2 regions of the Bradyrhizobium sp. OAE829 genome follow, and region 1 is predicted to be linked to the other one. Evidence: predicted binding sites of a transcription regulator. Region 1 holds the regulator's gene; the other holds the start of a gene.
The links. The regulator LexA, encoded in region 1, represses DNA repair genes until DNA is damaged. The targets are predictions, from matches to a motif close to TGTTCNNNNTGTGTTCNG.
Positions count from the first base shown of each region.

Region 2: a site for LexA is predicted at 2,735-2,752, ahead of ABIE49_RS13125 (DUF3072 domain-containing protein). Genes of this name have one in related genera too.

Region 1 covers NZ_JBEPOE010000001.1:509,082-524,623, reverse strand. Annotated here, with positions in the region: gene ABIE49_RS02410 (ComEC/Rec2 family competence protein) at 337-2,634, shown strand; gene ABIE49_RS02405 (hypothetical protein) at 2,677-3,099, opposite strand; gene ABIE49_RS02400 (hypothetical protein) at 3,238-3,477, opposite strand; gene lexA (transcriptional repressor LexA) at 3,706-4,413, opposite strand; gene ABIE49_RS02390 (molybdopterin molybdotransferase MoeA) at 4,669-5,880, opposite strand; gene ABIE49_RS02385 (HAD-IA family hydrolase) at 5,893-6,519, opposite strand; gene ABIE49_RS02380 (hypothetical protein) at 6,679-6,975, shown strand; gene ABIE49_RS02375 (NADH:flavin oxidoreductase/NADH oxidase) at 7,056-8,228, shown strand; gene ABIE49_RS02370 (PilZ domain-containing protein) at 8,339-8,578, opposite strand; gene ABIE49_RS02365 (hypothetical protein) at 8,649-8,831, opposite strand; gene ABIE49_RS02360 (GNAT family N-acetyltransferase) at 9,053-9,532, opposite strand; gene ABIE49_RS02355 (patatin-like phospholipase family protein) at 9,810-11,750, shown strand; gene ABIE49_RS02350 (sigma factor-like helix-turn-helix DNA-binding protein) at 11,952-12,275, shown strand; gene ABIE49_RS02345 (GNAT family N-acetyltransferase) at 12,339-13,043, shown strand; gene ABIE49_RS02340 (protein adenylyltransferase SelO) at 13,634-15,109, opposite strand; gene aspS (aspartate--tRNA ligase) at 15,326-15,542, shown strand, end outside.
Region 2 covers NZ_JBEPOE010000001.1:2,695,289-2,710,830, forward strand. Annotated here, with positions in the region: gene ABIE49_RS13105 (zinc-dependent alcohol dehydrogenase) at 47-1,216, shown strand; gene ABIE49_RS13110 (DUF72 domain-containing protein) at 1,272-2,006, shown strand; gene ABIE49_RS13115 (SemiSWEET family sugar transporter) at 2,022-2,276, shown strand; gene ABIE49_RS13120 (DUF3072 domain-containing protein) at 2,327-2,482, opposite strand; gene ABIE49_RS13125 (DUF3072 domain-containing protein) at 2,493-2,702, opposite strand; gene ABIE49_RS13130 (FAD-dependent oxidoreductase) at 2,850-4,352, shown strand; gene ABIE49_RS13135 (alpha-ketoglutarate-dependent dioxygenase AlkB) at 4,450-5,040, shown strand; gene ABIE49_RS13140 (DUF763 domain-containing protein) at 5,074-6,318, shown strand; gene ABIE49_RS13145 (hypothetical protein) at 6,342-6,593, opposite strand; gene ABIE49_RS13150 (response regulator) at 7,496-7,843, opposite strand; gene ABIE49_RS13155 (Crp/Fnr family transcriptional regulator) at 8,312-9,016, shown strand; gene ABIE49_RS13160 (5-oxoprolinase/urea amidolyase family protein) at 9,876-13,427, opposite strand; gene ABIE49_RS13165 (urea amidolyase associated protein UAAP2) at 13,432-14,073, opposite strand; gene ABIE49_RS13170 (urea amidolyase associated protein UAAP1) at 14,076-14,915, opposite strand; gene ABIE49_RS13175 (ABC transporter ATP-binding protein) at 14,956-15,542, opposite strand, start outside.

The sequences.
Region 1 (15,542 bases):
ACACTCAATGCGTGCCGCCAAGCTGCATTAGACAACTTTACCGATCAACTTTCCATCACCCGCTTGGGTGAGTGGTCCCGACAGGCGGTAAAGGGACGGGGAGCCGGGCTCCGGCCCCGCATCATCGTTTTGGTACTGGTAAAAACGACAGGGTCGCTGTCGCACTCAACCCAAGTTCGGACGACGGCTTGCAAGGCCCCGCCACCTCGTTCTGCGGCATAACGGCAGGATGAGCGGCGCGGCGCCTTTCCCCGATATTCCACTTCCGTTCTGCTAGCCGGCACCTCACACCTTCCGGTAGCTTTGTCCCCGCGAGCGTATCGTGTGGGTAGCTTGATGTCGGAGCAGGGCAACACGCCGGGCCAAAGGCGAGGCTACGCCGGCACCTGGCCGCCGCGTGGGGCGGCGCCGGTCGGCGGCCTCGCGCCCCAGCGTCTTGCGCTGTGGCCGCCGCTGATCGAGACCCTGCGGCAATGGGCGCGCGCGGAGGCGGGTGCGGGGCGTTTGCTGCCCTGGGTGCCCGTCGCATTCGGCACCGGCATCGCCTTTTATTTTGCCGCTGATCATGAACCGGTGCTGTCGGTCGCGGCCGTCACCGCCATTACGCTGTGCGCGGCGGCGTTCTTGCTGCGGCGGCACAAGATGTTTCCGGTTGCCGTGATGATCGCTGCCGTCGCCGCCGGCTTTGCGATTGCCACCTGGAAGACGGCGCGGATCGCGCATGGCGTGCTGGCGCGGCCGATGTTCTCGGTGGCGCTGACGGGATTTGTCGAAACCCGCGACATCCGCGAGCGCACCGACCGTTTTGTCATGCGCGTCGTGACGATGGAGAGCGCGCGCGACGCGACAAAAATCGAGCGGGTGCGGCTGTCGGTCAAGAAGGGTACCGCGCCCGCGGTCGGCAGCTTCGTCGAATTGAAAGCGCGGCTGTTGCCGCCGATGGCGCCGCTCCGGCCCGGCAGCTACGATTTCGGCCGCGACATGTTCTTCTCCGGCATCGGTGCCTCCGGCTTCGTGATGGGCGCGATCAAGACCGTAGAGGCGCCGGATGGCGGCGGTTGGAAGCTGCGCTATTCGGCGTTCATGCAAGGCATGCGGGATGCGATCGATGCGCGGATCAGGACCGTGCTGGAAGGCGACAAGCGCGCGATCGCGACCGCGCTTCTGACCGGCCGGCGCGACGCGATCTCCGAGCCCGTCAATGAGGCGATGTTCATCTCCGGCCTCGGCCATGTGCTGTCGATATCAGGCTATCACATGGCTGTCGTCGCGGGCGTCGTGTTCTTTGCGGTACGGGCGCTGCTGGCGCTGTTTCCGACGCTTAACGTTGGCTTTGCGATCAAGAAATGGTCGGCGGTGGCGGCGCTCGCGGCATCAGCGTTTTATCTGTTGCTCTCCGGCGCCGAAGTCGCGACCCAGCGTTCGTTCTTCATGACAGCCGTGGTGCTGATCGCGGTCATGGTCGACCGCCGCGCCATCACGTTTCGAACGCTTGCGGTTGCGGCGCTCATTGTCCTGACCATCGCGCCCGAAGCGCTGGTGCATCCGAGCTTCCAGATGTCGTTTGCGGCGACCCTCGGACTGGTGGCGCTGGTGCAGCTCGGCATGCCGCGTTTGTTCGCGCAGCCGGATCAACCCGCGACCGCGCAGGTCGCGCTGTGGGGCGGCCGCGAGATCACGATGCTGCTGCTGGCCTCGTTGGTGGCGGGCCTCGCCACCACGCCTTACGCGGCGTTTCATTTCCACCGGGTGACGCCCTATGGCGTGCTCGCCAATCTCGCGGCGATGCCGGTGGTTTCGGCGCTGGTGATGCCGGCGGGCCTGCTCGGCCTGGTTGCGATGCCCTTTGGTTTTGACGGCGTGTTCTGGGCCATCATGGGCGTCGGCATCGACTGGATGATCGTTGTCACGCAATGGGTCGCGGCCTTGCCGGGCGCGGTCGGCCGTGTGCCGGCGTTCGGCATCGGCCCGTTGATTGCGGCGAGTATCGGCATCATCCTGCTTGGGTTGTTACGAACACCGCTGCGCTATGCCGGCGCGGCCGTGGTGCTGGCGGCGGCGGTGTGGGCGGCGAGGGTGCCGCAGCCGGACATCCTGATCTCCGCCGACGGGCGCAATGTCGGTGTCCGCGGCCAGGACGGCAAACTGCATTTGATGCGCGCGGCCAAGGGAGCTTCAAGGGATGGCTTCCTTGTCAAGGAATGGCTGGCGGCGGATGCCGACGCGCGCAAGCCTGCAGATGCCTCGCTGACCGAGGGCGTCTCATGCGACGAGAGCGGCTGCGTGACGCAGGGCGCCGGTGGCGGGTTCGTGGCATTGGCGCTGCGGCCCGAAGCGTTGGCGGATGATTGTGAGCGCGCGGCGCTGTTGGTGACTGCAAGACCGTCGCCTGCGGCGTGCGGCGCTTCTGTGATCGATGCGGAGCGTCTGCGGCGGCAGGGCGCCATGGTGCTGCGGCGAAGCGGCAGCGGATTTACCATCGATGCCGTCAGGCCCCGGGGCGTCGATCGCCCATGGTCGCCGGCGATCGCGGGCGAGGGTGACGCGGAGACAACCATCCTCGCGCCGCGCCGTGCGGCGCCGCGTGCGGTCGATGCGACCCCGTCGGAAGCGGACCTGCAGGCCGAGGAATAAGGATTCACGTTCCCCGGCGGGGCGCGACCGGCGGCGCGGAATTCAACCGGTGGAAAGCGGTGTCGTCGTCGCCGTGCCCGCCTTCGTTGCCGCGCGCTCGGGAATCGGATGCACCACCGGCAATTGCAGCACGGTGACGCGCTGGCCCTCGCAAAGCTGCGTCACCAGCACATGGCTCCCGTCGGGAAATTCGATTGCGTCGTGGTGCCGTTCCTTGATGTGCGGATCAATGGTGTTGAACTTGCCGACGCGAAAACCGATCGTCCGCGTCCAGATCCAGCGGTTGTCGTATTTGACGTCTTGCGCGAAGGCCAGTTCGGTCCCGGGCAGCATGCAGACCGCAACTGCGGGATCGCGTTCGCTGGCAAAGCCGCGGGTCGAGGTGCCGCGGAAGGTGGTCGAAATCAATGTCTCGCCGACCTCAGCAGGACGCGTTGCCATCGCGTGCAAACTATAGTCACACATCGGATCGCTCCCTCGTAAGAGATAGAGACCCGGCCTCCCTCGAGGCGCTGGCCTCTATCAGAGTGGACTTGAGCAAAGTCTATTCCCGTTCTGGGCAATAGTGCGACGGAAAGGCCGGCGTGCCCGATCACAAACGCGCTACGGCGGCTGCGGATTTTCGGGCATCGGCGGCAGCGGCAGTTCGAAGGCGCCGAGATGGAATTGCTCCCTTCCGTCGTCGGCAATCCCGGGCAGCGCGACCAGCGTGAAGGCGGCCTCCGGATATTGCTGCCAGATCGCGAGATCTTCCGCCGTCACTGTCAGCCAGCCGAACCGGAGCATGTAGCGGCCCGGCTCGGTCACCAGGCCCGCCCTCTGCCAGGTGATCTTGGTGATCATATTGCTGACCACGTCTCGTCCCCCCGTTCGCACGCCTTTGAGCAAAAGCCTCAAACCAAACAGCGCGCCACGCCGCCAGTTTTTGCTGCGTTCTGGGCAATTGTGGGACGCGTGCAGGCGCACCGCGACGGTTAAGGCTGTACCAACTTCCGGACAACGAAAAGCCCCGGTCGACGGCCGGGGCTTTTTGCGATGCCGCACGCGGCTTGCATCTGACGCGGGCCGCCCTCAGTACTTCCGGTACAGCCCGATCAGCTTGCCCTGAATCCGGACCCGGTTCGGCGGCAGGATGCGGACTTCATAGGAGGTGTTGGCAGGCTCCAGCGCGATCGATGCGCCGCGGCGGCGGAAGCGTTTCAGGGTGGCTTCCTCCTCGTCGATCAGCGCCACCACGATATCGCCGGTGTCGGCGGTCTCGTTGCGCTGGATCAGCGCCATGTCGCCGTCGAGAATGCCGGCGTCCACCATGGAATCGCCGCGTACTTCGAGTGCGTAATGTTCGCCGGAGCCGAGCATGTCGGGCGGTACGCTGATGGTGTGGCTGCGGGTCTGCAGCGCCTCGATCGGCGTACCGGCGGCGATCCGGCCCATGACGGGAACGGCGACCGGACGGTTGCCGTCGTCCTCGGCGGGCGCGCTGGCGGCGCGGACCTTGCCGAGCGTGCCTTCGATGACGCTTGGGGTGAAGCCGCGGCGGCCGTTGCCGTTACCGGCGCCCGCAAGCTCGGGCAGCTTGATGACTTCGATGGCGCGGGCGCGGTTGGGCAGACGGCGGATGAAGCCGCGCTCTTCCAGGGCGGTGATCAGGCGGTGGATGCCGGATTTGGAGCGGAGGTCGAGCGCATCCTTCATTTCGTCGAAGGAGGGCGGCACGCCGGCTTCCTTGAGCCGTTCGTTGATGAAACGCAGAAGTTCATACTGTTTGCGCGTAAGCATCTCGAGCAATCCCCCGGTTGGCGCGTCGTAGTTCGTGGTCGTTCAATTTCGCGATCTTCAGTTTCGCGGTTCTTCAGATTCGCGGTTCTCGGTTGCGAGTGCGGTCTCAAATTCGGAAGTCCAAAACTCCCGTTTGTAGACACTAGCTCTCGAAACAAATCATGAACGGACACTATATGTTCGATACATGTTCCGCAACCACTTAATTTCAGGTGAACGCGCGCCGCGTTCGCCCGAACATTCCGTCGCGATACGTCATTCCGGCAGGCGCAGGAACTCGCATGGCGTGCCTTCCGGCACCGCCGGCGCAAACGGCGGACGTATCAAAAGCGCCCGTGCCGCAGCGAGATTTCCAAGCAGCGACGAATCCTGGTGGCTCACCGGCACCGCGATCAACGCGCCGTCCTCGCGCCGCTCGAGCCGTGCGCGCAAATAGTCTTCGCGCTGGTCGTTGGCGGGAAGATCGCGGCCGAGCAGGGCGGTCTCGCGCGCGTGATGGATGGTCTTTCGGCCCGACAGCGCGCGAATCAGCGGCACCAGAAACAGGAAACCGCAGACATAGGACGAGACCGGATTGCCGGGCAGGCCGATCACCCGCATCGCCCCGAGGCGCCCGTGCATCATCGGCTTGCCCGGCCGCATCGCGATGCGCCAGAACGCCATGGCGACGCCCTCGGCCTCCAGCGAGCGCTTGACGAGGTCGTGGTCGCCGACCGAGGCGCCGCCCATCGTGATCAGGATGTCGGCGCCGGATGCGCGGGCGCGGCGGATGCCGTCAGTGGTCGCCTCGATCGTGTCGGCGGCGATGCCGAAATCGATGGTCTCGGCGCCCTCGGCCCGCGCCAGCGCGCGCAGCGCGTAGCCGTTGGAGTAGACGATCTGGCCGGGGCCGGGGCTCGAGCCCGGCATCACCAGCTCGTCGCCGGTGGCGAGCACCGCCACCTTGGGGCGGCTGATCACGGCGAGTTCCGGATAATTCATGCCGGCGGCGAGCGACAGATCGCGTTCGGTGAGGTGGCTTCCTTTGGTAAGCAGCACATCGCCCTCGCGGAAATCGGCGCCGGCGGCGCGGATATGCCGTCCCGGTTTGGCGGTTTCCGTGATCGTGATGTGCTCGCCGCTGGCGGCCGTGTCTTCCTGGATGATGACGGCGTCGGCGCCATCAGGGATCACCCCGCCGGTGAAAATCCTGACTGCTTCGCCGGGCCCCACCTTGCGTTCGAACGGGCGGCCCGCCGCGACTTCGCCGATCACCCTCAGCCGCGCGGAGAGGTCGGCGGCATCAGTCGATCGCACCGCATAGCCGTCCATCGCCGACATCGCCTGCGGCGGCTGCGTGCGCTTTGCCGCAAGGTCGCGCGCGAGCACGCGATGCCAGGCGGTGTCGAGTGCGGCCATTTCTTCCGCCAACGGATCGGCGCCCGCAAGGATCGCGGCCAGTGCATCAACGACCGGCATCAGGGCCACGGCAACACCCTCTCAAATTCCCAGCGCGGCAAGCGCCTTTGCGACGTCATCCGGCCCTGTCACATGCACCGCGGCCAGGCCGCGCGCCCGCGCGCCGTCGATGTTCGCGGCGGAATCGTCGAAGAACACGATGCGGGAGGCGGGAACACCGATCGCCTTGACGACATGATCATAGGCCGCCGCATCGGGCTTTCGAAGCCCGATCGTCGATGACAAATAGATTTCGCGGAAATGGCCGAGCACGCCGGCATAGGCCTGGCTGAAATGCACGACATGCGCGTTGTTGGTGTTGGAGAAGGCATAAAGCGGCAGGCGTTGTCCGGCGCGCGCCAGCGATGCTGATATATCGGGCATTTCGCCGGCGAAGATCGCGTTCCAGCCTTCCAGGAACTCGGCGTCGGATATGCCGATACCGAGCGAGACTCGCAGGCCTGCGAAGAATTCGGCGTCGCTGATCTCGCCCCGCTCGTGACGATGCCAGGCGTCATTGGGCAAGAACCGCTCGACCAGCTGTGCGGGCTCGCAGCGGGCATGGCCGGCCCAGGTGGCGACCACCTTGCCGAAGTCGATATCGAGCACGACGCGTCCGAGATCGAACAGCAGCGCGTCGGCGGAGTTGGGGAGAAGCGGGGCATTCATGCCAGACGTTTACAAAACTGGGCCGCTCTGGGCAACGACTGGCTGCAGCCGGCGAAATGCGCGTTTTCGCGAGCAATTTCCGCCCAATCCAGCATTTAGGCTGGCGCGGGAGCTGTGCTATTCGTTTGCCAGGAACGTCCGGGGAGTGATCGCATGAAAATGATTGGCATCGTGGCTGTGATGGTCTTGCTGGCCGGGCCGGCGTTGGCCCAGCAGGCACCCGTTCAAAGATACGGGGAGGAGGACAAGGAAAAGACGCGATCGGATATCGCGGCGGAGAAGGAGGCCGAGCGGGCTTACAAGCGGTCGCTGGGCAATATTCCGGAGCAAAAGAGCACCGATCCCTGGGGAACCGTGCGCAGCGACAATGCCGCCCCGAAAGCTGCCGCCAAGCCGCCCGCGAAACCGAAGGCAGCCAAAACGGATAGCAAGACCGAGACCACCGCAAAACAATAACAGGCATCCGCCGGCAGCTTGCCGGGAGAGCGATGCCCAGGATTCCGGGAAACCGGAGAGGGCGCGAGCAAGGAACAACAATGTCGAACACGCTGCTGTTTTCGCCGGTGAGGATCCGCGGCGTCGAGCTGAAGAACCGCATCGTGGTGCCGCCGATGCACCAATATTCCGCCGTGAAGGGTTTTCCGACCGACTGGCACCTGATGAACTCAGGCAAATTTGCCGCCGGCGGCGCCGGGCTTGTCGTCGTCGAGTCGACCAAGGTCGAGCGCCGCGGTTGCGGCACGGTCGGCGATCTCGGCATCTGGGACGATGCCTTTGTCGAGCCGCTCGGCCGCCTCGTCACATTCATCCATCAGCAGAATGCGGTCGCCGGCATTCAGCTCGGCCATTCCGGCCGCAAGGCGCGCGCGACCCGGCCGTGGGAAGGCGACCGGCCGCTGCAGCGGACGCCCGAGATCGAGGATTGGGAAGCCTGGTCGCCGGTGGCGCCGAGCGCGATTGCCCATAGCGAAAAATGGCCGGTGCCGAAGGCGCTGGAACGCCATGAGGTGAAAGACCTGGTGCAGGCCTGGGGCGAGGCCGCGCGGCGCGCCCATGAGGCCGGCTTCGACGTGCTGGAGCTGCACGGCGCGCACGGCTATCTCGTGCATCAATTCTTGTCCGAGCGATCCAACCAGCGCACCGACGAATATGGCGGCTCCGAGGCCAACCGGATGCGCTTCATCACCGAGATCACCGAAGCGGTGCGCACGCACTGGCCCGACCACAAGCCGCTGTTCGTCCGCCTGTCGGTGGAGGACAACGCCGGATGGGGACCGGAGCAAAGCGCGCGGCTGGCGAAGATCCTCAAGGCCAAGGGCGTCGACGTCATCGACTGTTCGTCCGGCGGCATCACCGAGATGGCGCCGATCCTCGGCAAGGAAATCAAATACAGCTACCAGGTGCCGCTGTCGGACTATGTCAAACGCCACGCCGATATCATGACCATGGCGGTCGGCCTCATCATCCATGGCGACCAGGCCGAGCAGATCCTGCAGGACAAGCAGGCCGACCTGATCGCGGTCGGCCGCGAAATCCTCAACAACCCGAACTGGCCGATGGACGCCGCCCTCAAACTCGGCGTCGAAGGCCCGTTCCGCAACGTGCCGCCGCAATTCGGCTACTGGCTCGGCACGCGGGCCAAGCGCGGCTTTGGCACGCAGCCGTCGACCTGGCAGAGCGGGCTGAACGAGGCGGGGAAGGTGGAGTGAGACCGGTAGCCCGCATGAGCGCTGGCGACATGCGGGGTATCGGAGGAAATGCCAGAGTCCCGGATGTCGCTTCTCCCATCCGGGCTACGCAACTCATCCCGGCTACATAACTAATCGAAGGCGACACCGATCCGGTATTCTTTCCGCCAAACAATGTGGCACGCCAGCTTCAGGCCATCTTCTGGCACAATCAATGTGAAGTTTTGAGGCACCCGGACGATATCGAATATCTCAAGCGCTGCTCCCGTCGCGGAGATATCGCGGATCATGCATTTGATCTTGTCGCCACCGTGATCAATCTTCGCGGGCTTGGCAACACGGAAGCGAGGCGCAATGCGAGTTTCGACCATAACCGGATTCTCCGGTTGAACAGAAAAAAATCATCATCGGGACTAAACGCCTGATGGTCGCGTCTTGGTTCTAGAACTTGATCTTCGAATTTTGATATTCCTGACTCGTCAGGATCTCCCGGGCCGCATCGCGCAGGTCTCTAATCATCTTGGCCGTTTCGTCCGCTGCTTTTCCAGTGGCAGTCCTGCTGTGCCCTTCGAGGCTATCCGCCGAGTCCTTCAGTAGATCAGAAATTCTCTTTAATTTAAGCATCGATTGGTCCAGCAACGAGATCAAATTTCTCGACAATGGAAACAATGCCAAGCTGGATGCGACCTGACAAACCAGGTCACGGCGCTATTGTGCGCCCGAAGCATTGCCTCTGATGCAATCCAGCGTAACGTAGAAGTACTGAGGGTTTCTTAACTGAAAGCGGCGCCGGTTCCATCCTGTGGGCAGGTTGAACCACGGCTGCATTCCCGCCGCTTTATGCTTTACATCCGTTTCTCGAAGAACACACTCGCCGCAATGGATTGCGGCGCTTTCAGCGCGTAATCGCCGAACGCGGAACATTCCCGAAATCCCGTGCGTATATAGAGCCGCATCGCCGCGATCTGGCGCGTTCCCGTCTCCAGGCGCAGCACGGGAAGCCCGGCGCGACGCACCTCGTCCTCGATGCGCGCGAGAATGGCGTCGGCAACGCCCTGGCCCCGCGCGGTGCCGCGCACATACATGCGCTTGACCTCGGCATATTCCGGGAAGAGGGCGACGCCGCCGCAGCCCACCGCCACGCCGTGACGTCGCGCGAGGAAGAAGCGGACATGCGGTTGAAAGATGGCATCGATGGAAAAGCCATGCCGCTGCTCCGGTGGATACTCCACTGCGAGCACGGCCTCGAGTTCGCCGATCAGCAGGCGCACCTCATCGGTCGCGGCCAGCGCAACTTCGATCTGCACGTCATCGCCGTTGCTCATCGGTGCTCCTTCTTGGACCCGTACGTTAGCGAGCTTGGCCCGGGCGAGCGAAGCGATATCAGGATTTTTTCAGATTCGTCCCGATAATTGCAACGAGATGCCGAAGATTGCAGGCGGCTTAACGCGATCGATCAAATGTCGAGTAATTGACATTACCGCCCATCCACCATGGCTGAACGAATCCGGTTGCGTGCCAAGCCACTTGAACGCTTTAGCTGCTATGTGTTCACGCCCGAACAGTCACGTGCGCCGCGCAGTCTCGATCGAGGAGAACATAATGGTAGATGGTGCCACCGCATCTGAGCCTCCCTTCGTCCCCGACGCTCCCCTTCTCGCCGATGCCGCAACGCCTCCCGAGGCCTTCGTTCCCTCCGACGTCTCGATCTTCAGGATGCTGACCGCAGAGCAGCGTCAGGAGATCCGGGGTTTCATGCGCGAGCTGGTCATTCTGCGCGGCGAAGAGCTTGTCGCCGAGGGCGATGCGTCGGACGCTTTCTTTGAAGTCGTGCGCGGCGCGTTCACGGTGCAGCGCGCGGGCGACGAAGGGCTGATTGCCGAACTGGGGCCGGGCGATCTCATCGGTGAAATCGGCTTTTTTGGCAAGATCCCGCGGACGGCCACCGTAACGGCAATCAGGGATTCCTGTGTTCTGTCACTGTCGCGTGCCGCCTACAACAAGATTGCAATTGAAGCGCCCAGCATCGTTGGTTTCTTGCTCGAGGCGATGGCGCTTCGCGTGGCCGAGACGACGTCGCGCGTCGTTCCCAATCGACAACTTGCGCGCACGCGAACAATCGTGGTTCTGGAAGGGGGAAGGGAGCCGGTGCCGCCGCGGTTTTACGCGTTGCTGACGCAGGCGCTCGGCAACGCGGTCGTCGAGATCGTGACCTCCCAGCGTATCAATCAACTGTTCCCCGGGCGGGATCCGGACGATGAAGAGATTACCGGCTGGCTGCATCGACTGGAGCAGGCATCCGATCTCGTCGCCTATTTTGGCGACCGGGAGCTGACGCGCTGGACCCAAAAATGCATCCGGCAATCCGATCAGGTCCTGTTCGTGTGCAGGGGCAGCGCGCCGGACGATTCCCTGACCGAAGTCGAGGCTGCGGCGTCGACCTATCATCGAACCAACGAGCGGCGGCTCGTGCTCGTTCATGATGAGCGAAGCGGTGAAGTGCGCGGCACGGGCGCCTGGTTGAGGCGCATGCCCGTCTTCATGCATCACCACATATCGCTTCAGGACGACGTCGATGTGCGGAGCCTGGCGCGCTTCCTGCTCGGGCGGGCGATCGGGTTTGTGGCGGCTGGCGGAGGGGGATTGGGGCCGACGCACCTTGGAATCTACAAGGCGTTTCGCGAACGCGGCGTTGATTTCGATATCTTCGTCGGAACGAGCGTCGGGGCTGCCATGATGGCCGGCTTCGCCAAGAACCTCGAAGCCGAAGATCTTGATCGAGGCACGGACGATATTTTCGTCAAGAGCCGGAGTTTCAAGCGCCCCACCTGGCCGCGATATTCCCTGCTTGACCACAAGGCGCTCGACCGCGCGCTTGCAGAAGCGCTCGGGGCGGATTGCAACATCGAGGACTGCTGGAAGCCGTTTGCCGCCGTGGCAACCAACCTCTCCACTCAGGCCGGCGAAGTCATTCGTACCGGGTCGCTGTGGCAGGCGGTGCGGGCGTCGGCATCAATTCCCGGGATCTTGCCGCCATTCTACACCAAGGATGGCTCGATGCTGGTTGACGGCTGTCTGATCGACAACATCCCGCTTGCGCCGATGCACAATCTGAAGCGCGGGCCAAATCTGGTGGTCCATTTTGGCAAGCAGGAAATCGAACGTTTCGAGGTGGATTACGATGCGCTGCCGGGACGCCTCAAGCTGATTTCCAGTCTGCTGCTGCCGTTTGGCAGAAAGCGCCTGCCAAGGGCGCCATCGGCGGTCAGCGTGCTCTGGCGCAGCCTGCTGGTGCATCAGCGCGTGGATTCGATTCCGGTGGGCCCCGCCGATTTTGTGATGCGTCCGCCGACCATTCCCGGCGCCAAGGTCATGGAGTTCGACAACCACAAGCGCGTTTTCGAAGCGTCCTACCTGTGGGCGAAATTAACGCTTGAAAGCGCGGAGGGCGATCAGCACGCAGCACTGCTCGCGATCCTGTCGAAGGGCACGCCGCTCCGCGCCGCTACCGGCCGTACGTTCGCCGAGCTTGCCGCAAGCTGAGCTTCAAGCGTCGCTTTGGGGCCTGCATATCCATCATTTGAATAAAGTTTATCTTGTTTTGGGGTTTCACCGCGAAAGCGAAACTGAAACCATTTTCCGTCCCACAGAACTATTCTCTGCAATTCACGAAGTCGTGCAGAAACGCGGCCTCCTTATGCGTCCGTTCCATCGCGTGAATGGAAGCGTATCAAGGAGACGATCATGCCAACGACTTTTGCCGAGACCAGCGCATCGGCCCGAGAGAACGGAATCTCCTGGCTGAACGAGGCCGGCATCGATCTGTCCCAGATGACGCTCCGGCTTGGATGCGCCAGGACGCGCGTCGAACTCGACCACTTTCTCAGGCGGTTGCTGCCGCCGCATCGCGAGGTGATTGAACTCGTCGACTTCGCGCTGAAGTCCGTCGAGGAGGCAAGCGAGATCATCGGCCTCCCGCAGGCGACGATCAAGACGCGCTTGTTCTACGCCCGCAAGGCGTTGGCCGACGTGGTCAGGTATCAGAGCATCCAGTCCGTTGCTGCGTAGTGCTCTCCCGGGGAGGGCATGACCTCCTCGACCCCTTCACCAGTATGTTCAGAGGAGCTGGTCATGAATTCGATCGAATGGCGGCATGAAGTGATGGATGTGGCTTGCGACTCTCCCGCGCTGGCACCAATGCTCCAGGGCGAAGCGCTCGGCGTCGCCGCGACCTTCACAGCCACGGCAGCCTCGGCGGTTTTCGACATTGTGCGGTTGCGGACCGGAAAATCGGTGGTGATCCGCTTGCTTGAACCTGATGACCGCGAAGCGTTGCAGGCCTATTTCGAGGCGCTGTCGCCGGCCGCGCGGCGCAACCGGTTCACCGGCGCCAGCCACGGTCCCTCGGATCGGGATCTCGATTTGTTGTTTCGATCCAGCGCGGACAATCGCTTCGCTGTGGTCGCTGTCATGACGGTGAATGGCGTCGAAACGATTGTCGCCGAGGCCTGCTATGCGTTCGACCGGGCAACCGGTGGCCTGGAGTTCGGTGTTTCCGTTCACGATGACCACCGGGGCTGCAACATCGGCTCTGCATTGCTTTCGAATCTCGAGCGCCTCGCGGCGGCATTCGGCGCCCGCCATATCTTCGGCGACACGCTGCGGACCAACAATGAGATGCAGGCGCTGGCGCGCAAGGCAGGCTTTGCCTTCGTCAATATGCCGGGCAATTGGTGTGAGCGCCGCATGATGAAGCCGTGTTTGGCGGCGTTGGGGACGATGCTTGGCGGCGTCATGCCGGGGTTCGGCGCAACTGCAAAGCTGTCTGTCGCCTGATCCGATGCGATCGGCTTGAAGCCACGCCAGCCGCCGCGATGGTCGCGACGGCCGTTCGCGCCTGCGTGCAATGACGCGGGCGCGACAAAACGACCCGACGGGCAAATCAGTTCTGCTTTTCAGAATTCGTGTCAAGCCCCGAAACAAAAAATATTTCTGTTTACCCGAATGAAAATCAGGTGCATATGTTTGCGTGTGGTCCTGGCGCCCGTTGCAGGCGTCAAGCTGTCGGAGAAGCGCAAGCGGGAACGGCAGCGACGGAGTCAACCAAGAACTCGTCTCCGGGGAGATCACGGCATAAGCCGTAAAGCCATTGCGCAGGGAAGGCCGGGTGTTCTCCGCTGCCCTGTATGCTCGTGTGCACTTTGTTTTGTGCAATCCGCACGCGAGACCGCGGGTGCAGCGCGCACCCGGTCTTCCCTGCGCCCTCTTATTTCGGGCGGGAAGTTACTTGCAAACCTCGGGCGCAATGCGTCGCGAGAATGCGAAACTGTGTTTGGTGCTCAGTGCAACAACAAAACCGCTGTCGTCCCGGGCTTGACCCCAGATGCGCAATTGCGCATCTGTGGTCAAGCCCGGGACGACAGTTCTCACGTCCCGCAAAACGTCTGCAGCACGCGCTGTTCCGGCAATGGCGGATTGGCGTATTCAGCAAACGCCGGCTGGTCCTCGAACGGCTTTGCCAGCACCGTCAGCAATTCCTCGAACGGCGCGTAATCATCATTGTTCATCGCGGCCTGGATCACGGCTTCGACGCGGTGGTTGCGCGGGATGAAGGCGGGATTGACCTTGCGCATCGCGGCGTGTCGCTCCGTCGCCGATTGCGGCTCGTCGGAGATGCGTTGCCGCCAGCGCGCCGCCCATTCGTCGAACGCCGCGGGATCGAGGAACTGGGCCCTGACGCTGTCGTCGTTGGCGTCCAGCGCGGCGTCGGCGAGGCGGCGGAAGGTGAGGGTGAAGTCGGCCTGGTTCTTGGCCATGGCGTCGAGCAGGTCCTGCACCAGCGCCTCGTCGCCGTCACGCTGGCTGAAGAGGCCGATCTTGGCGCGCAGTCCGGCCTGGTAGGCGGTGGTGAATTGTTCTGCGAATTCACCGAGGATGAATTGCGCCTGTTCGATCGCCTTGTCCTTGTCGTCGGACAACAGCGGCAGCAGGCATTCGGCCAGCCGCGTCAAATTCCACAGCGCGATCTGCGGCTGGTTGGCGTAGGCGTAGCGGCCCATCTCGTCGATCGAGGAGAACACCTGCGCGGGGTCGTAATGGTCCATGAACGCGCACGGGCCGTAGTCGATGGTCTCGCCCGAGATCGAGGAGTTGTCGGTGTTCATGACGCCATGGATGAAGCCGACCAGAAGCCAGCGCGCGACCAGATCGGCCTGCCGCGCCACCACGCCTTCGAGCAGCGCGTGATAGGGGCGCTCAGCCTTGGCGGCCTCTGGATAGTGTCTGGCAATGGCGTGGTCGGCGAGCTGGCGAACGCCGTCGGTGTCGCCGCGCGCGGCGAAGAACTGGAAGGTGCCGACCCGGATATGGCTCGCAGCCACGCGGGTCAGCACCGCGCCGGGCAGCATGGTCTCGCGCTGTACGCGCTCGCCGGTGATCACGGCCGCGAGCGAGCGCGTCGTCGGAATGCCGAGCGCGAACATCGCTTCGCTGACGATGTACTCCCGCAGCACCGGGCCAAGCGCGGCGCGGCCATCGCCGCGGCGGGAAAACGGCGTCGGGCCGGAACCCTTGAGCTGGATGTCGCGCCGGATGCCATTGGCGTCGATGACTTCGCCGAGCAGGATGGCCCTTCCGTCGCCGAGCTGCGGCACGAAATGCCCGAACTGGTGGCCGGCATAGGCCATCGCGATCGGGTCGGCTCCATCGGGGACGCGCTTGCCGGCGAGAATCTCGGTACCCTCAGGGCTAGAGAGCACCTCCGGGTCGAGGCCGAGATGGACGGCCAGCGCCCGGTTCAGCTTGATCAGCCGGGGGGCGGCCACGGGGGTGGGCGCCACGCGAGCGAAAAAGTTCGCCGGCAGCGCCGTATAGGTGTTCTGGAACGGGAAATGGACGGTCATGGCCCCAAAGATAGGCGCGCCCGGGGGATAGGCAAAGGGCTCACGTCCGATAGCTTCGAAATGCCGCTTTTTGGGCCAAAACAGGGGCCGCCACTGGTTGCCGGGCCTGACCTCGTCGGGTAAACCCTGCCGCAGCTCGGGCAGGCCTTGTTCCCCGATTCTTGTCGTGATTCTTGGCCCTCGATTAGACCTCCAATATCAGTTTTTGGGATTTCCATGCATCGCTACCGGTCACATACATGCGGCGCGCTCCGCGACAGCCACATCGGCGAAACCGTTCGCCTCTCGGGCTGGTGCCACGTCATCCGCGACCATGGTGGCGTGTTGTTCATCGACCTGCGCGACCACTATGGCATCACCCAGTGCGTGGCCGACAAGGACTCGCCGGCGTTTGCGGAAGTGGAAAAGTTCCGCTCGGAGTGGGTGGTGCGGA
Region 2 (15,542 bases), 2.2 Mb from region 1:
TCGCCACCGAATTTGTCCCGACACACATTTGGTACGGAGATTTGGGATGAGAGCGCTGACCTGGCACGGCAAGAATGACATTCGATGCGACACAGTGCCGGACCCGAAGATCGAGCACGGGCGCGACGCCATCATCAAGGTCACCGCCTGCGCCATCTGCGGCTCGGACCTGCATTTGTTCGACGGCGTCATGCCCACAATGGAAAAGGGCGATGTCCTCGGCCACGAGACCATGGGCGAGGTGGTCGAGGTCGGCTCCGAAAACAACAAACTGAAGGTGGGCGACCGCGTCGTGGTTCCCTTTACGATCTCCTGCGGGGAATGCTTCTTCTGCAAGAAGGGCTTTTTCTCAGGCTGCGAACGCTCCAACCCCAATCACAAGATTGCCGAGAAACTGTGGGGGCACTCTCCCGCCGGTCTCTTCGGCTATTCCCACATGCTCGGCGGCTATGCCGGGGGCCAGGCGGAATATCTCCGCGTGCCTTACGCCGACGTCGGCCCAATCAAGGTGCCGCAGGGCCTGAGCGACGAACAGGTTCTGTTTCTGTCGGATATCTTCCCCACCGGCTTCATGGCCGCCGATTTCTGCAATCTGAAAGGCGGCGAGACGGTGGCCATTTGGGGCTGCGGTCCCGTCGGACAATTTGCCATCAAGAGCGCGTTCTTGCTCGGCGCAGAACGGGTTATCGCCATCGACACCGTGCCGGAGCGTCTCGCCCTCGCTCAAGCCTCCGGTGCCGTCACCCTGGACTTCAGGAAAGAGGACATCTACGACCGGATCCAGGAAATGACCAATGGCCGCGGGGCCGACGCCTGCATCGATGCCGTCGGCACCGAACCTGATATTGGCTCCGGCTTCGACGCCGTCGTCGACCGTATCAAGGTCGCGACGTTCATGGGAACGGACCGTCCGCATGTCCTGCGGCAGGCAATCCACTGCTGTCGTAATTTTGGCACTGTGTCGATCGTCGGTGTGTACGGCGGACTGCTGGATAAGATTCCGATGGGATCGGCCATCAACCGCGGACTCACCTTCCGTATGGCCCAGACGCCGGTCCAGCACTATTTGCCCCAGCTTCTCGGACGTATCGAGAAGGGCGAGATCGATCCGTCGTTCGTCATCACCCATCGGGCGACACTTGAAGAAGGACCTGAACTCTACAAGAAGTTCCGCGCCAAGCAGGACGGATGCATCAAAGTGGTCATGAAGCCATGATCGGCTGCAGGTCGATGAATGCTGGACTTGGCGGCGGTGTTCCGCCGGAATAATCATGGCCCGCGTTCGGATCGGCACTTCGGGCTGGCACTATGATTCTTGGCGGGGTCGTTTTTACCCCCAGGGACTGCCTATCAAGGCGCAGCTTCAATATTACGCAAGCCAGTTCGAAGCCGCCGAACTCAATGGCGTATTTTATCGAACACCTACGCCGGCTGCCGTCAAAAGCTGGAAGGAGCAGACCGGCAAGAACTTCGTCTTCACATGGAAGGCGTCGAAATTCATCACCCACTGGAAGCGGCTGTCGGCTAACTCGGTGAACAGCCTCGAGTTGATGGAGAGTCGTCTGTCGTTACTGGGCGAAAAGGCCGCTCCGGTTCTTTTCCAATTGCCACCCAACTTCAGGGCCGACGCGGACCGCCTAACCGCATTTCTGCGCATGCTTTCGCCGAAAAGACGTTACAGCATCGAATTTCGGCACCCCAGTTGGTATTCGCCACAAATCATGCGCCTCCTCTCGGAGGACAACATATCGCTATGCATCTCCGACCATCATGATGCGCCGGCGCCTTGGAGGCGTACCGCAGACTTCGTCTATGTTAGAGGGCATGGTCCTAGCGGACGGTACAAGGGACACTACTCAACAGATGTCTTGGCGGAATGGGCCAAGCGTATCAGTTCGTGGAAAGCGCAAGGGTGTGACGTATTTGTATTCTTCGATAACGACCAAAAGAGCGCCGCGCCGATTGATGCACTGAAGCTGAAGAGAATCTTACTGCCCAAACGTTAGAGCAAGGGGCCTTGCATGCTCATTACCATCATTGGCATTTTGGCGGCTGCCCTAACGTCGCTTTCCTACATCCCGCAAGTGAAGAAAGCGCTTCCAGCAGGATCAACCGACGACCTCTCGTCCAAAACGCTTGCGGTGCTCGCAGCTGGACTGGCCTTGTGGATCGGGTACGGCATCCTCAAAGGCGATCTCGTGATCATCGTCGCGAACGCCGTCGGCTTTCTCTTGGTTGCGATGCTGATCGGCTTCAAGATCCGGGATGCTGGTTAAAGTCCGGATGGAAGCCCACAATCTCGCAAGCTGTGAGGTCAGACATCTCTCTACTTTCGCTCGCCCATCTGCTTCTTCAGATCATCGATGAAACGCTGCGCCCCTTCTTGGGTCAGCATTTCACCCGACTTGTCCGGAACGTCCGCCTTCTGGCACAGCGTCTTGAGTTCGTCCCGTTGCGCCTCGGTCATCATTGGTTCGTCCATGGTTTCTCCTCTAAATGTTAGCTTTTTCCCGCATCTCATCGATCAGCTTTGACGCTTGAGCTTTGGTGAGATCGTCGGCGTACTTCTCGGGCGTGCCCGCCTGCTCGCAGAGTGTTTTCAAATAGGAGGCTTGAGCACCGGTCATCGGATCATCGCCCGAAACCCATTCGTCGGGATCCTTTTGAGTGTTGTCGGTCAACTCTGTTTTTGGATTACTCATGATGACGCTCCTTTCGATCGCAATAACTTGGGCGTTCGCTGAATGTTCCTTCTCCTGGCAGTCGGCCCTAGCCTCGTCTCGCGTCCTGGCAGGGGTTGGAACTGGCGATACGCCAAGCCGTTGCATGCATTGAAGCGAGGAATTTCAATGACCAGCAAATCTCTTTGGATGTCGATTACCGTGGCGCCTCAGGCCGTTCCCTTGGCAGGTAACGAACGGTGCGACGTGGTCGTCGTGGGGAGCGGCATTGCCGGCCTGTCGACGGCCTATGAGTTGAGCCAGCGCGGTCGGTCGGTGATCGTTATTGATCGCGGACCGATTGCAGGCGGTATGACCGCGCGTACCTCCGCTCACTTGGCGCCGCTGTGCGATGACCTGATGAGCGAGATGCAAAAGATCAAAGGGGAAGATCAGTCGAGGCTCTATTATGAAAGCCAGGCCGCGGCAGTAGACCGCATCGAAGAAATACAGAAGAGCGAAGGAATCGATTGCGATTTTCGCCGTCTCGACGGCTACTTGTTTCAGGGCGACGATATGCCCGCCGACGTGATCGACGAGGAACTCGATGCAGTGCGGGCAGCAGGTGCGTCCGTCGAGCGTCTGGTCGGCGTCCCTTTGAGCAGATGCGACAGCCGACACGCGCTGCGTTACCCCCGACAGGCGACATTTCATCCGCTTAAATATCTGGCGGGAGTGGCTGACGCTTGCGTCAAGCGCGGGGTTCGCTTCTTTGCAGATACGGCCGCAGATGAAATCGTCGAAGAAAATGGCGCGGTGACGGTCAAGACCGCGCGCGGCCTGATCCGCGCCGGCCATGCCGTTGTTGCCACCAATTCATCGATCGTTGACCGCGTGGCGCTGCATTCGAAAACGGCGCCTTACCGAACGTATGTCATTGCTTTCGCAATCGATCGCGGCGCCCTACCGGATGCGCTCTATTGGGATACAGAAGAACCCTATCACTACGTGCGCCTTCAGCCCGGAGACAAGGGCATGGATTTCGTGCTGGTTGGCGGCGAGGATCATAAGAGCGGCGAAGCCGATGACGCGGACGAGCGTTTCAAGCGCCTGGAACAATGGGCGCGCGGCAAAATGCCGATGCTGAAGGATGTCACCCATCGCTGGTCGGGGCAGGTACTCGATACGATCGACTACGCGGGCTTCATTGGCAAAAACCCGGGGTCGGAGTACATTTACGTCGCCACCGGCGACTCCGGACAGGGCCTGACGCACGGCGTGATGGGTGCAATGCTGAATGCAACCCTCGTTACCGGCGGCGAAAGCAATTGGGCAGAACTTTATACGCCCGACCGCAAGCCACTGAAGGCAGCCAAAAATTGGGTGATGGAAAACAGCACGGCGCTCAAGAATTTGGCAGAGTATGTGACCCCGGGCGAAATCAGCTCTGCGAATGAACTAGAGCCTGGGCAGGGCGCGATCATACGCGAAGGGCTAAGGAAGGTCGCGGCCTACCGGGATGCCAACGGAATCATTCACCAGCATTCCGCCGCGTGCACGCATCTCGGATGCCATCTACACTGGAATAGCTTTGAGAGTTGCTGGGACTGTCCTTGCCATGGCTCCATATTTGGGCCTGAGGGACAGGTGCTGAGCGCGCCAGCGATATCCGGACTTACTCCGATTTCTTGACAATCACCTTGGCTGCGAACAGCCCTAACGGCGTAGGCCCGCCCTTCAACACGCGCCGTGGAAACCTACATACGTTTCATGCGCCCATGGAGGTTTCGTGTCCGAGCAATTGGCCTTGTTTGATAAAGTGCGTGCAGAGCCGGAAGGGCTGCGCTACGCAGCCGACTTCGTATCGCCTGCAATCGAAAGGGAACTTATTCAGTGTATCCGGACCTTGCCACTTCAGCCTTTTCAATTCGGCCAGTTTGAAGGTAAGCGGCGGGTAGCTTCGTTCGGCTTCCGCTACGACTATGACCAGCGCCAATTGAAGCGCGCCGAGCCGATTCCCGCCTGGCTGGCGGAAATCGTCACAAGCGTCGAGACCTTCGGAGGTCCTGGAACCCGAATCCAGCAGGTTCTCTGTACTGAATACGGCATCGGCGTCGGCATCGGCTGGCACCGCGACAAGCCCCACTTTGACAGGATATTTGGCCTTTCCCTCGGAGCCGCCTGCAAATTCCGATTCCGCAGACCCGCCCGTAAGTCGTGGGAGCGCTTTACGCTCGATGCTGAACCTCGCTCGCTTTACACGATGTCTGGCCCCTCGCGACTGACGTGGGAACACAGCATTCCCGCCGTAGAGGCACCGCGGTATTCCATTACATTTCGCACGATGGGCTATGAACCTGACCTTGGGGCGCCGGCCTGATACGGTTCGGGCATCCTTGGACTTTGCGATTCGATGGTAAGACGCTCCGGCACCGCAATTCTTCCTCTGCATGGCGGACGCGTGCCGCCTTGGCTGGCCAAGCGCATGTCTTCGCTCGGCGCGATCATTACGCAGGCGATCGTCCACCATTACGGCCGGGACGAATTCCTTCAAAGACTATCACATCCATTTTGGTTTCAGTCGTTCGGTGCCGTCATGGGCATGGACTGGCACTCGTCCGGCATCACGACCAGCGTTATCGGCGCCCTGAAGCGGGGGCTGCAACCGCTCTCGGATGAACTCGGCATCCACGTCTGCGGCGGCCGAGGCCAGCATTCGCGAAAGACGCCCGACGAATTGCGCCTGCTTGGTGAACGCGTCGGTTTTGATGGCGCCAGGCTCACCCGCGCAAGCCGCCTCGTCGCCAAAGTCGATAGCGCCGCCGTCCAGGACGGCTTCGATCTCTACCTGCATGGATTCTTTGTGACCGACGACGGCAAATGGACGGTTGTGCAGCAGGGCATGAATGGCGACAACAAGCAGGCGCGGCGGTACCATTGGCATTCTGAGGATCTGAAGAGCTTCGTCGACGAACCGCATAGTGCGATCGACGGTCCCGTGCAGGGTGAGATCGTGAACCTAACTGACAAGCGCGCCGAGACCTCTCGTACCGCCCAGTTGGAGTTGTTGACCGGTCTGGGCCCGGACCGTATCGTTTCCGAGCTTTCCGCCCTTTCGGGCGAGGCGCCGGCGCAAGCCTTGCTCCCCCATCTCGCCATGCCGGCACACCACGACGTCCGCTCCGGTGACGTCTTTGCGCGGCGGCTCCACGGCACGCTCGCCGCGGCAGCCGAGCGTGGCCCCGTGGACTTTCCCGATCTTCTCCTGACGCCTGGCGTTGGCGCGCGTACGGTCCGGTCGTTGGCCATGGTCGCCGAAGTGGTGCACGGAGCGCCTTATCGCTTCCGGGATCCCGCCCGCTTCTCGCTGGCGCACGGCGGGAAGGATCGTCACCCCTACCCGGTTCCCCTCAAAGTCTACGATGAAACCATCCGCGTGATGAAGTCTGCCGTACAGAAAGCCAAGCTCGGACGAGATGAGGAGATGCAGGCCCTCAAGCGCCTCGACAACCAGGCGCGTCGGCTTGAGGGCCTCGCCGAGGGTCCGTCGCTGGAAGCCTTCATGGCTGTTGAGCGCGCGGCCTCTCCCGCGCTGGACGGCCGATCGGTATTCGGCTGGGAGAAGGATTTGGCGAGCAAGAAAGCTGCCGATTCATAACCGGGGGCAGCGGGTTTGGCCCTTCAGAAGCCGCCGGAGCTCCCATCGCCGAGATAGGCCGGCGGACGACTCTGCATCGTATCAGACGGCGGGTTATTGCCGGCTGGGACACCCGGCAGAATGGGAGGCATGGTGGCCATTGTACGAGATGGTCCCCTCACGATTGAATCGTAGTTGCCGGCCAAATCCAGCAAGCGCTTCCTGATAAAGGTCAAGGCTTTGTCGGCGAGTTCTCGTATGTGCCGAGCTCTTTCCTTGTAGAATTCGTCGTCCAATTTAGCCTCTCTACGGGCTCGGCGGGTGCGCCAAGCTGGCCTGGTACCTGTGGCACGACCAGGCCACCGCGCCCGCGGCGCCCAGACGTCCGACATGGTTGAGGACGTCTCAGCATTAAGTGATCGACTCGGGTGCGAATACTCGAGTGTTTCACCTTCGGGTAGGAGCGGTTGCCGGTCGCGGCTTCCGCGTTGGTCGATCGCAACCATGAGAGCCTGGACGTGCTGGTAGCACCACTCCTGCCGCGCAGCGAGGCGTCGGGTTTCGGCCAGCGATTTCAGAAACCCAACGGCCGGCCGGACGGTCCCTTACTAAAGTCGCTTGGTAGCGGATCAAATTCCGCTTCGAAGCAATCTAAGTGCCGGGTACGGAAAACGAAGGTGCTTGAACAAGTGAACCGCCACCTGTGGTAGCTCACTTCTCTTTTTGATGGGCCAGCCGGATCACAAAGCGTTCGCCACTCCATAATTCAATGTCGTGTCCGTCTATCAGCTGCTTTGCCCACACGGTAGCATCTTCGTCGCTCTCGCATACGAAGGCGCGTGAGCTTTTGATGTGCCCGTCATGGCCCATCGTATATGCGCGGTACTCGTTCACTTGGGCGACTGTAGTCCCGGGGACGAAATCCATTCGCTGATATGTGCGGCGGTTTCAGCCTGTCTCGCGCGCCGTATCAGTTCGTCCCGTTTGATACCTGGGGGCGTACCTCGGGCCTCTTTTCGCAGGCGCTTTGCGTGATCTTCGAGGCGCTGGTCTAGTGGCGTCTCTTGCTTGAAACGGCGTCTCTCCATGACGCGCTCCTTTCCCCAATTTGGTGAAGGGCGTTGCTATCTGAGAGATTAATGTTTGTTAGGGATGTGCGTCTGTCCGGTACCGGACATCTTCCCACAGGATACAGCTTCTACTCAGTGACCCAAGCCTCGAGGATACTAATGAGCTGCGAGGGGTCATAGGGCTTATGCAAGTATTGACAGCCGGCCGGCATATCGTCCTCGCGTAACCTGACTCTTCCGGAAGTGATCACGATCTTAACATGCGGCCAACGGGTGCGGATCAAATGCGCAAGTTTAAGGCCGTCGATTGAGCCGGGCATTTGGACGTCGGTGACGACGGCCCACACGTCGCTCTGCCGTTCCAAAATCGAAATGGCCTCGACAGCGCTCCCGGCCTCGAACGCATTGAACCCCGTCTCGTCGATCACCGAGACAGTCGACCATCGAAGCAATACCTCGTCCTCGACGATGAGCACGGCGGGTCGACCGCATGCTTCTCGCTGCATTAGCCTGTACCACTGTTGCATGTTGCGCGCCGCCCTTTCCTGTGTCGGATACCGGACAAAGGCTGTGCTGGTGGACGAACTTACGGGCGGACAGTTCGTTCCGAAGCGATTCGGCAGAATAGCTGCAATTTCAAAGCTTTTTCCTGCACTGTGTCAGCCAAGATGACACATCTCGCGTAAAGAAGCCAATCGGCGTCCATGTCGGTTATCGGACACCTAGCGCGACCAGAGGAGTAATAGTCCGACAGATTGTCCCGAATGTGCTATATTTTCCCTGCCTGCAATAAGTCTGCGGATGTCCCCTCAGAAGCAGGTACCGGACCGACAAGGGCATTGTGCCGATCCTAGTATCAGCCATTCCCGCGGAGCGCCCCCTCGGAGCGCGCATTCCATCCCCTGCGGTATCGCCGCTCGACCGATCGAGCCGGAAAGCCGCTCTTGCACACGCCTACGGCCAACTCGCTGGACAACAAGTTACTTGCTAAATTGCCGCGCAGGGATTTCGACATCTTGGCCGCGCATTTGACGCACGTGTCAATGGCGCAGGGCGAGGTCTTATATCAAGCCGGCGAGGAGGTCGATCATATCTACTTTCCCAGTGGCGGCATGGTTTCCCTGCTAGCCGTGATGCGAGATGGCAAAGCCATCGAAACCGCGACCGTGGGACGCGAGGGCGTGGTCGGCGCCATGGCCGGGTTGGGACTATACAGGTCGCTGGTTCGCGCGGTGGTCCAGTTACCGCTTCCTGCCAGCAGGATCCCCGCTTCGGCGTTCCGGCGCGTTGTCGCCGCGAGCGACGCAGTTCGAGATCTGTGCATTCGCTATAATGAGGTCATGCTGACCCAAGCGCGGATCACCGCTGCCTGCAATGCGCTGCACCCCATCGAAGAGCGATTCTGCCGCTGGCTGCTACAGTCATCCGATCGGGCCGCAAGTGACACCGTGACGCTGACGCAGGAGTTGCTGGCCGAGATGCTTGGGGTGCGCAGAACCTCTGTTACGGATGTCGCACGCAAAATGCAGGACAAGGGCGCCATCACCTACGCGCGCGGGGTGATTACGATCCTGGATCGCGCCCAGCTGGAACGGCTTTCCTGCGAGTGCTACGCGACGCTTATCGAGCAGGAAGCAACGCTCACCTAGAGCCGACGTTGACCGTTGGCTCACTCGCTACACGAGCGACCAAGCGGCAAGTCAGGCCATGTCAGCTATGCCGCCGCAAGCGGACACGTAGCAGAAGCGGCGCGGCCGACGGAGCACTGCTTGGCCCTCTCCCAAAATAACCGTTTGAGGAGTCAGCTGCTCAAACGATTTCCCTCGCTAAGGCATTGATTTGATGGGCGCACTAGGGCTCGAACCTGGGACCCGATGATTAAGAGTTAGCAGGTCCTAGGGCGATAATCCGGTGCACGATCCCAAATTCCCTAAACGTTTTATCACCGCACCAGTTTCGCACCAGAAACGACCTGAACAAACCAAAACAAACACGATCGAAATCGAACAAAAACAAAGGAAAATCAACGAACCCGATCGATAGTCTGCCGCTCATAACGGTCTGGTTGCAGGTTCGAGTCCTGCCGGGCCCACCAAAAATCAATGGGTTAGTTCGTCCTGCTTCATTGCCCACTCAACCACCGCACCAGAAACGCCCGGCTTCGTCGCTCATTGCCGTAGTCCAGTGCCCGCAAATTAATGTTTCCCGTTCGATCGGGCTATGGTCTCTCCTCTTCGATCGTAGACTTGGCGGCAATATCGCACAAACAGGCGAACCCGCACTGCTGCTTTGTTCATCGCACGGCCCGTCAACGGTCGGCTATGTTTCGTGATGGACCGCTTTGCGCCAGCAGCGGTCATTGAACGACTGATAAGCTTTTCACTCATACCCTATCAGTCAAGAACTGGCTCGATTTACCATTTGCTTATCAGTTGCGCCAAGGCGCCCATCCGCCTCGCGCCGGCAGTAGCCCTGGCTATCGTCCGCCCCCATCATCGCCAACTCCCTTTAGAAAGAGTTGATCACTGCCACAACGTCGCCTGCGCGCAATGTCTGCCCGGGCTTGATGCGGATAGATAGTATGCGACCGGCGACGGGAGCCACTATGCTGATTTCCATCTTCATCGACTCGATGATTGCAAGCGCATCGCCAGCCGCGACATCTGCGCCTTCATCCACCAGAACTTTCCAGACGTTGCCCGGCACCTCCGAAAACGCGCCTGTGTTGCCATCCGGAATATCCTCGGCATCAGCGCCTGCGCTTACTCCGATATCGTCCGGCACCTTATCGATACGCATATCCTTCCAGCGTTGACGTTCGGCCTCGAAGGCCGCTTGCTGCCGCTGCTTGAACGTCGCAATGTCGTCGCGGTCACGGGCCAGACCCCTGGCATAATCAGCGTAGGAAAATTCGCCCTCTTCGATCATTAGCGGATAGGCGCCGTGCGGAAACGCCGCGCGAGCCTCCAGCAATTCCTCCGCACTGACGGGAAAGAAGCGAATCTCGTCGAAGAATCGCAGCAGCCAGGGATGCCCCGGCTTGAACACCGGCGTGGTTCGCCATGTATTCCACATTTGAATCGTGCGACCGAACAATTGATAGCCGCCCGGCCCCTCCATGCCATAGATACACATATAGGCACCGCCGATGCCCACGGCATTTTCCGGCGTCCAGGTGCGCGCCGGATTGTATTTCGTTGTGACAAGCCGATGACGCGGATCGACGGGCGTTGCCACGGGCGCACCAAGGTAAACATCGCCCAGGCCGAGCACGAGATAGCTGGCATCGAACACGATCCGCTTAACATCGTCCTCACTATCCAGGCCGTTTATGCGCCTGATGAACTCGATGTTCGATGGACACCACGGAGCGTCGGCACGCACCAGTTCTTGATACTTTTGCATCGCCATTACGACCTCCGGATCGTTCCACGACAATGGCAGATGCACGATGCGACTCGGCACTTTCATGGCATCGACCGGCGGCAGGCTCCGTTCGAGCTCTTTCAAAACATCAAGCAGGCGCCGGCGCGAAAGGACATTGCTATCATAGTGAATTTGCAGCGATCGGATTCCGGGCGTGAGGTCGATGACGCCCGGCAGATTCACGTTGGCGACAGCTTTTGCCAGAACATGAACGCGAAGCCGCAGCGCGATATCGAGTTCCATCGGACCATATTCGACCAGCAAGTTGTCATCGCCGGCCCGCCGATAGATCACCGGGAGTGGCCCGTCATCGCTACGTCCAACAATGGCCGATCCGAGAGCCGGGTTTCCATTCAATGCCAGTGGCCCGCCAACCGGATCGTCTTTCCGGGTAACAGCAACGAAACGGACGGTGTCGCCGGGCCGAAGCTGCCCGGTTTTCCAGAGTTCGTCGCGCGCCACTACGACAGGACAAACGAAACCGCCGAGGCTAGGCCCGTCAGGGCCGAGAATGATCGGCATGTCACCGGTGAAATCGATTGATCCCACCGCATAGGCATTATCGTGGATGTTGGAAGGATGCAGCCCCGCCTCACCGCCGTCCGCTCGCGCCCATGCCGGCCTGGGCCCCGTCAACCGCACGCCTGTGCGCGCGCTGTTGAAATGCACCTCGTATTGCGCGGAGAACAATGTTGCGATGTCATCGTCGCGAAAGAAATCGGGTGCTCCATGCGGCCCGTAGATCACTCCAATCTCCCAATTGCGGGTCAATACCGGGCGCTGAGTGCTGGTCAAAGAGCGCGGCGTCTTCAAACCGCCGGTATTCGCAGCGATATGCAACACGTCTCCCGCCTTCAGCGCGCCGGTGGCATGGCCGCCGAACATGCCGAGTGTGAACACCGCGCGTGATCCGAAAATCTCCGGTGCGTCGAATCCGCCGCGCACGGCGAGATAGCAGCGTTGGCCCGCGCCCTCGATTTTTCCGACCGCAAGCGTCTGACCCGCCCGTATTACGACGGGTGAACCATGCTCGACCGCGACACCGTCGAGCTTCGTCGACATCTGCGCACCGGCAAGACCGATGGTGGCGTCCGCATTGAAGCGTAATGTCGGCCCGTTGACGGTCAATTCCAGTGCGGCTGTCGTCTCGGGGTTCCCGACGATGGTGTTGGCCAAGCGGAACGAACGCTCGTCCATCGGGCCACTCGGCGGAACGCCGACGTGCCACAGATGCAACCGGCCCGGCAATTCCTGCAATCCGGATTGCGCGCCGGGAGCCAGCACATCGACGGTCCGCGGGGAAAACACAAAATTGTTCAGCACATTGGTAGCGACGCGCCCGCTGCGGAAGACTTCCGAGCTGGCGATTGCGCGGAGATAGCCAAGGTTGGTTTCGATTCCAGCGACGGTTGAGCGTTCCAGCACGCTGACGAGCTTTTCCATCGCGTCCTTGCGCGTGTCCGCCGCGACAATCACCTTCGCCAGCATGGGATCGTAAAACGGCGTGACCTCGACCCCGGTTTCGATCCAGCCGTCGACACGCGCATCCTTCGGAAAATGGACACGGGTCAGGCGTCCGGCGCTGGGACGAAAGCCAGCATTGGGATTCTCTGCGTAGACCCGCACCTCGATGGCCGCGCCCTTGGGCACAAGCGGACTCAATCCACCCAATACATCCTCACCGGCGGCCTGCCGCACCATCCACTCAACCAGATCAATGCCGAACACGGCCTCGGTCACCGGATGCTCGACCTGAAGTCGGGTGTTGACCTCGAGAAAGTAGAAATCCTCGCGCTCAACGTCGTAGATGAATTCCACCGTGCCAGCGGACTCGTAGGCAACGCTCTTGCCGAGCGCCACCGCTGCTTCATGAAGTCTCGCGCGTATCTCATCGCTCAGACCCGGCGCAGGTGTTTCCTCGATCACCTTTTGATTGCGCCGCTGCAGCGAGCAGTCGCGCTCGCCGAGCGCCACCACGTTGCCCTTGCCGTTGCCGAATATCTGCACCTCGATGTGCCGCGCCTCGGCGACAAACCGCTCCAGATAAACCCGCGCATCGCCGAAGCTCGCCCGCGCCGTGCGCTGCACGGCGGCAAAGCGTTCACGGAGTGTATCGGCATCATAACAAAGCTGCATGCCGATGCCGCCGCCGCCTGCGGTGCTTTTCAGCATCAACGGATATCCGACATTTTCGGCTTCAGCCAACGCCTCCTCGACGGTCTCGAGCAGTCCGGACCCGGGCAGAAGCGGAACGCGACTTAACCGCGCGATCTCGCGGGCCTTGTGTTTTAACCCGAACGCATCGAGATGCTCCGGACGCGGCCCGATGAACGCGATGCCATGTTCGGCCAGCTTCTCGGCAAAACCGCGATTCTCCGAGAGAAACCCGTAACCCGGATGCACCGCCCGCGCGCCGGTCTTCAGACACGCGGCGATGATCGCATCGTCGTTGAGATAACTCTCCGCGGCCGGCGCGGGACCGACTCGCACCGCCTCGTCCGCGTCAAGCACAGGCCGAGTGAACCGATCGGCATCGGAATAGACGGCAACCGACGCGATGCCCATGCGGCGCAGTGTTCTGCCTATCCGCCCAGCGATTTCGCCGCGGTTGGCAATCAGGACTTTGCTGAACATGCGATCAGTCCTCTTGCGCTTCGAAGATCATCACCTGGATCGGCGTCGGAAAGAAGCCGTTGCATGGATTGTTGATCTGCGGGCAATTGGAGATCAGGCACAGCACGTCCATCTCCGCGACCATTTCGACATAGTCACCGGGCTTTGAGACGCCGTCGACCACAGTGAAATTGCCGGACGGATCGATCGGCACGTTCATAAAGAAGTTCAGGTTCGGCACGATGTCGCGCTTCGACATGCCGTGTTTCGCCGCCTCGATCAGGAAATTCTCGCGGCAGGCATGGAGATATTTCGTGCCATGACCGAAACGAACGGTATTGCTCTCACACGAACAAGCGCCCGCAGACGTATCGTGCAAGCCGCAAGTGTCCGCGGTGACGCGCAGCATGACGTGCCCCTCGTTGGACATGATGCGGGTGCCGGTGCTGACATAGGCGGAAGCTTGCGCGCGCAAGGTGTCTTGGGCGCTGTAACGCTCCTGATAGTCGTCGGCGCTATAGAACAGCGTATCTACCGCCTGCTGGCCGTGGCTGTCGATGATGCGCAGTGTTTGTCCCTTGCGAATAACGATTGACCACGGAGCGTTGGCGGGAATTTCCACGTCGACAACAACGCGCCCAGTGACGGGTACTGAATGAATCGCCATGGTCACGCCTCCGCGCCGGAATTAAGGAAGAAGGCGTTGTTCTCGAAGGCGCGCGCGGCTTCCGCGCTTGCCGTGCGGCAAAGGTCGTCGGCCCTCACGCGTCCTGCGCGATAGCGTACAATCTCCGCATCGCCCGGCGCATAGGTCGGCGACGGGTCCAGCGGATGCGGACAATTGGACAACGCCACCAGCACATCCATCTCGGCGCGCAGGTCGATGAAATCGCCTGTCTGCCGGCGGCTTGGGTCCCACTGGAAGCGTCCTTCGGCGTCGACATTCACCGGCGCAAAGAAGCTGATGCACGGATGAACGTCGCGGCGGTCAAGGCCCAGTTTCCCGGCCGCGAGAATGAAATTATCGCGCGTATTGCGAAGGGTACGCGTGTGGTAGCGGGTTTCGTTGGTTGCCGTTGTCGAGCCGCCCGCTAGCGCGTCATGCGCGCCGCCGGTGGTGTCTTCCACAATACTGAACAGCACGCGGCCCATATCGGACAGGATGACGCGGCCCTTGCGCAGGCTGGCCGCCCATTGAACCTTGATGGTATCCGCATGATTCAACCGTTCGCTTGTATCGGCCGCGCTCCATGCCAGCAGACAGATGCTGGATGCACCTCCGGTGGTGATAAGCCGCAGCGCCTCACCGCAGTTGAGCCGCGTAGTCCAGTACCAGCCGCCGGGAATGATCTCCCGATGAATGATCGCCGATGCGACGATGGCCGCACCGTCGCGCGGTGTCGGCGGCGGCAGGGCACGCGGCGCGTGGCCCTGCCCCGCCGCTTTCAATTCCTCGTAGCGCTTTCTGTTGGCCGCGACCTCGGCCTGCTGCTCGTTGGTCAGGATCATGGTTTGCCCTTCTCAGACAGACACGCCGGGCCGTCCCGGCTCATGCTCCTTTTTTGGCCGGGTCGTCCCGGCCAGAGCGGAATGTTGCAAGCTGCCGCACCTCGGCAGTGCGGCGAGGAAAGATTTCGAGATCGCGCGAAATAGTGGCGCCGTAGCGCTCGCGTTCCTCGGGCCGGTTGCGGTTACGCTCGAATGCGATCACCCGCGTCGCCAGCCGGAAGGCTTCGCTGAGATCATGCGTAACCATGACCACCGTGAGTTCGGTCTCGTTCCATAGCCGCTTCATCAGCACATGGATGTCGGCACGAATGCCAGGGTCGAGCGCACCGAACGGCTCGTCGAGCAGAAGAATTTTGGGACCGCGCATGATCGCCTGCGCCAGCGCCAGCCGCTGCAGCATGCCGCCCGAAAGCGACGCTGGATACTTGTTTTCCTGCCCGGCTAATCCCACTTCCGCGAGCAAGGCCATCGCCTCATCGACCGCGGCACGGCGCGCGGCGCCGAACAGGCGGCTGACGATCCTGGCATGCTGCAACTCACGTCCCAGCAAGACATTTTGCAGCACGGTCAGATGCGGAAAGACGGAGTAACGTTGGAACACCACGCCGCGGTCGGCATTGGGCTCAG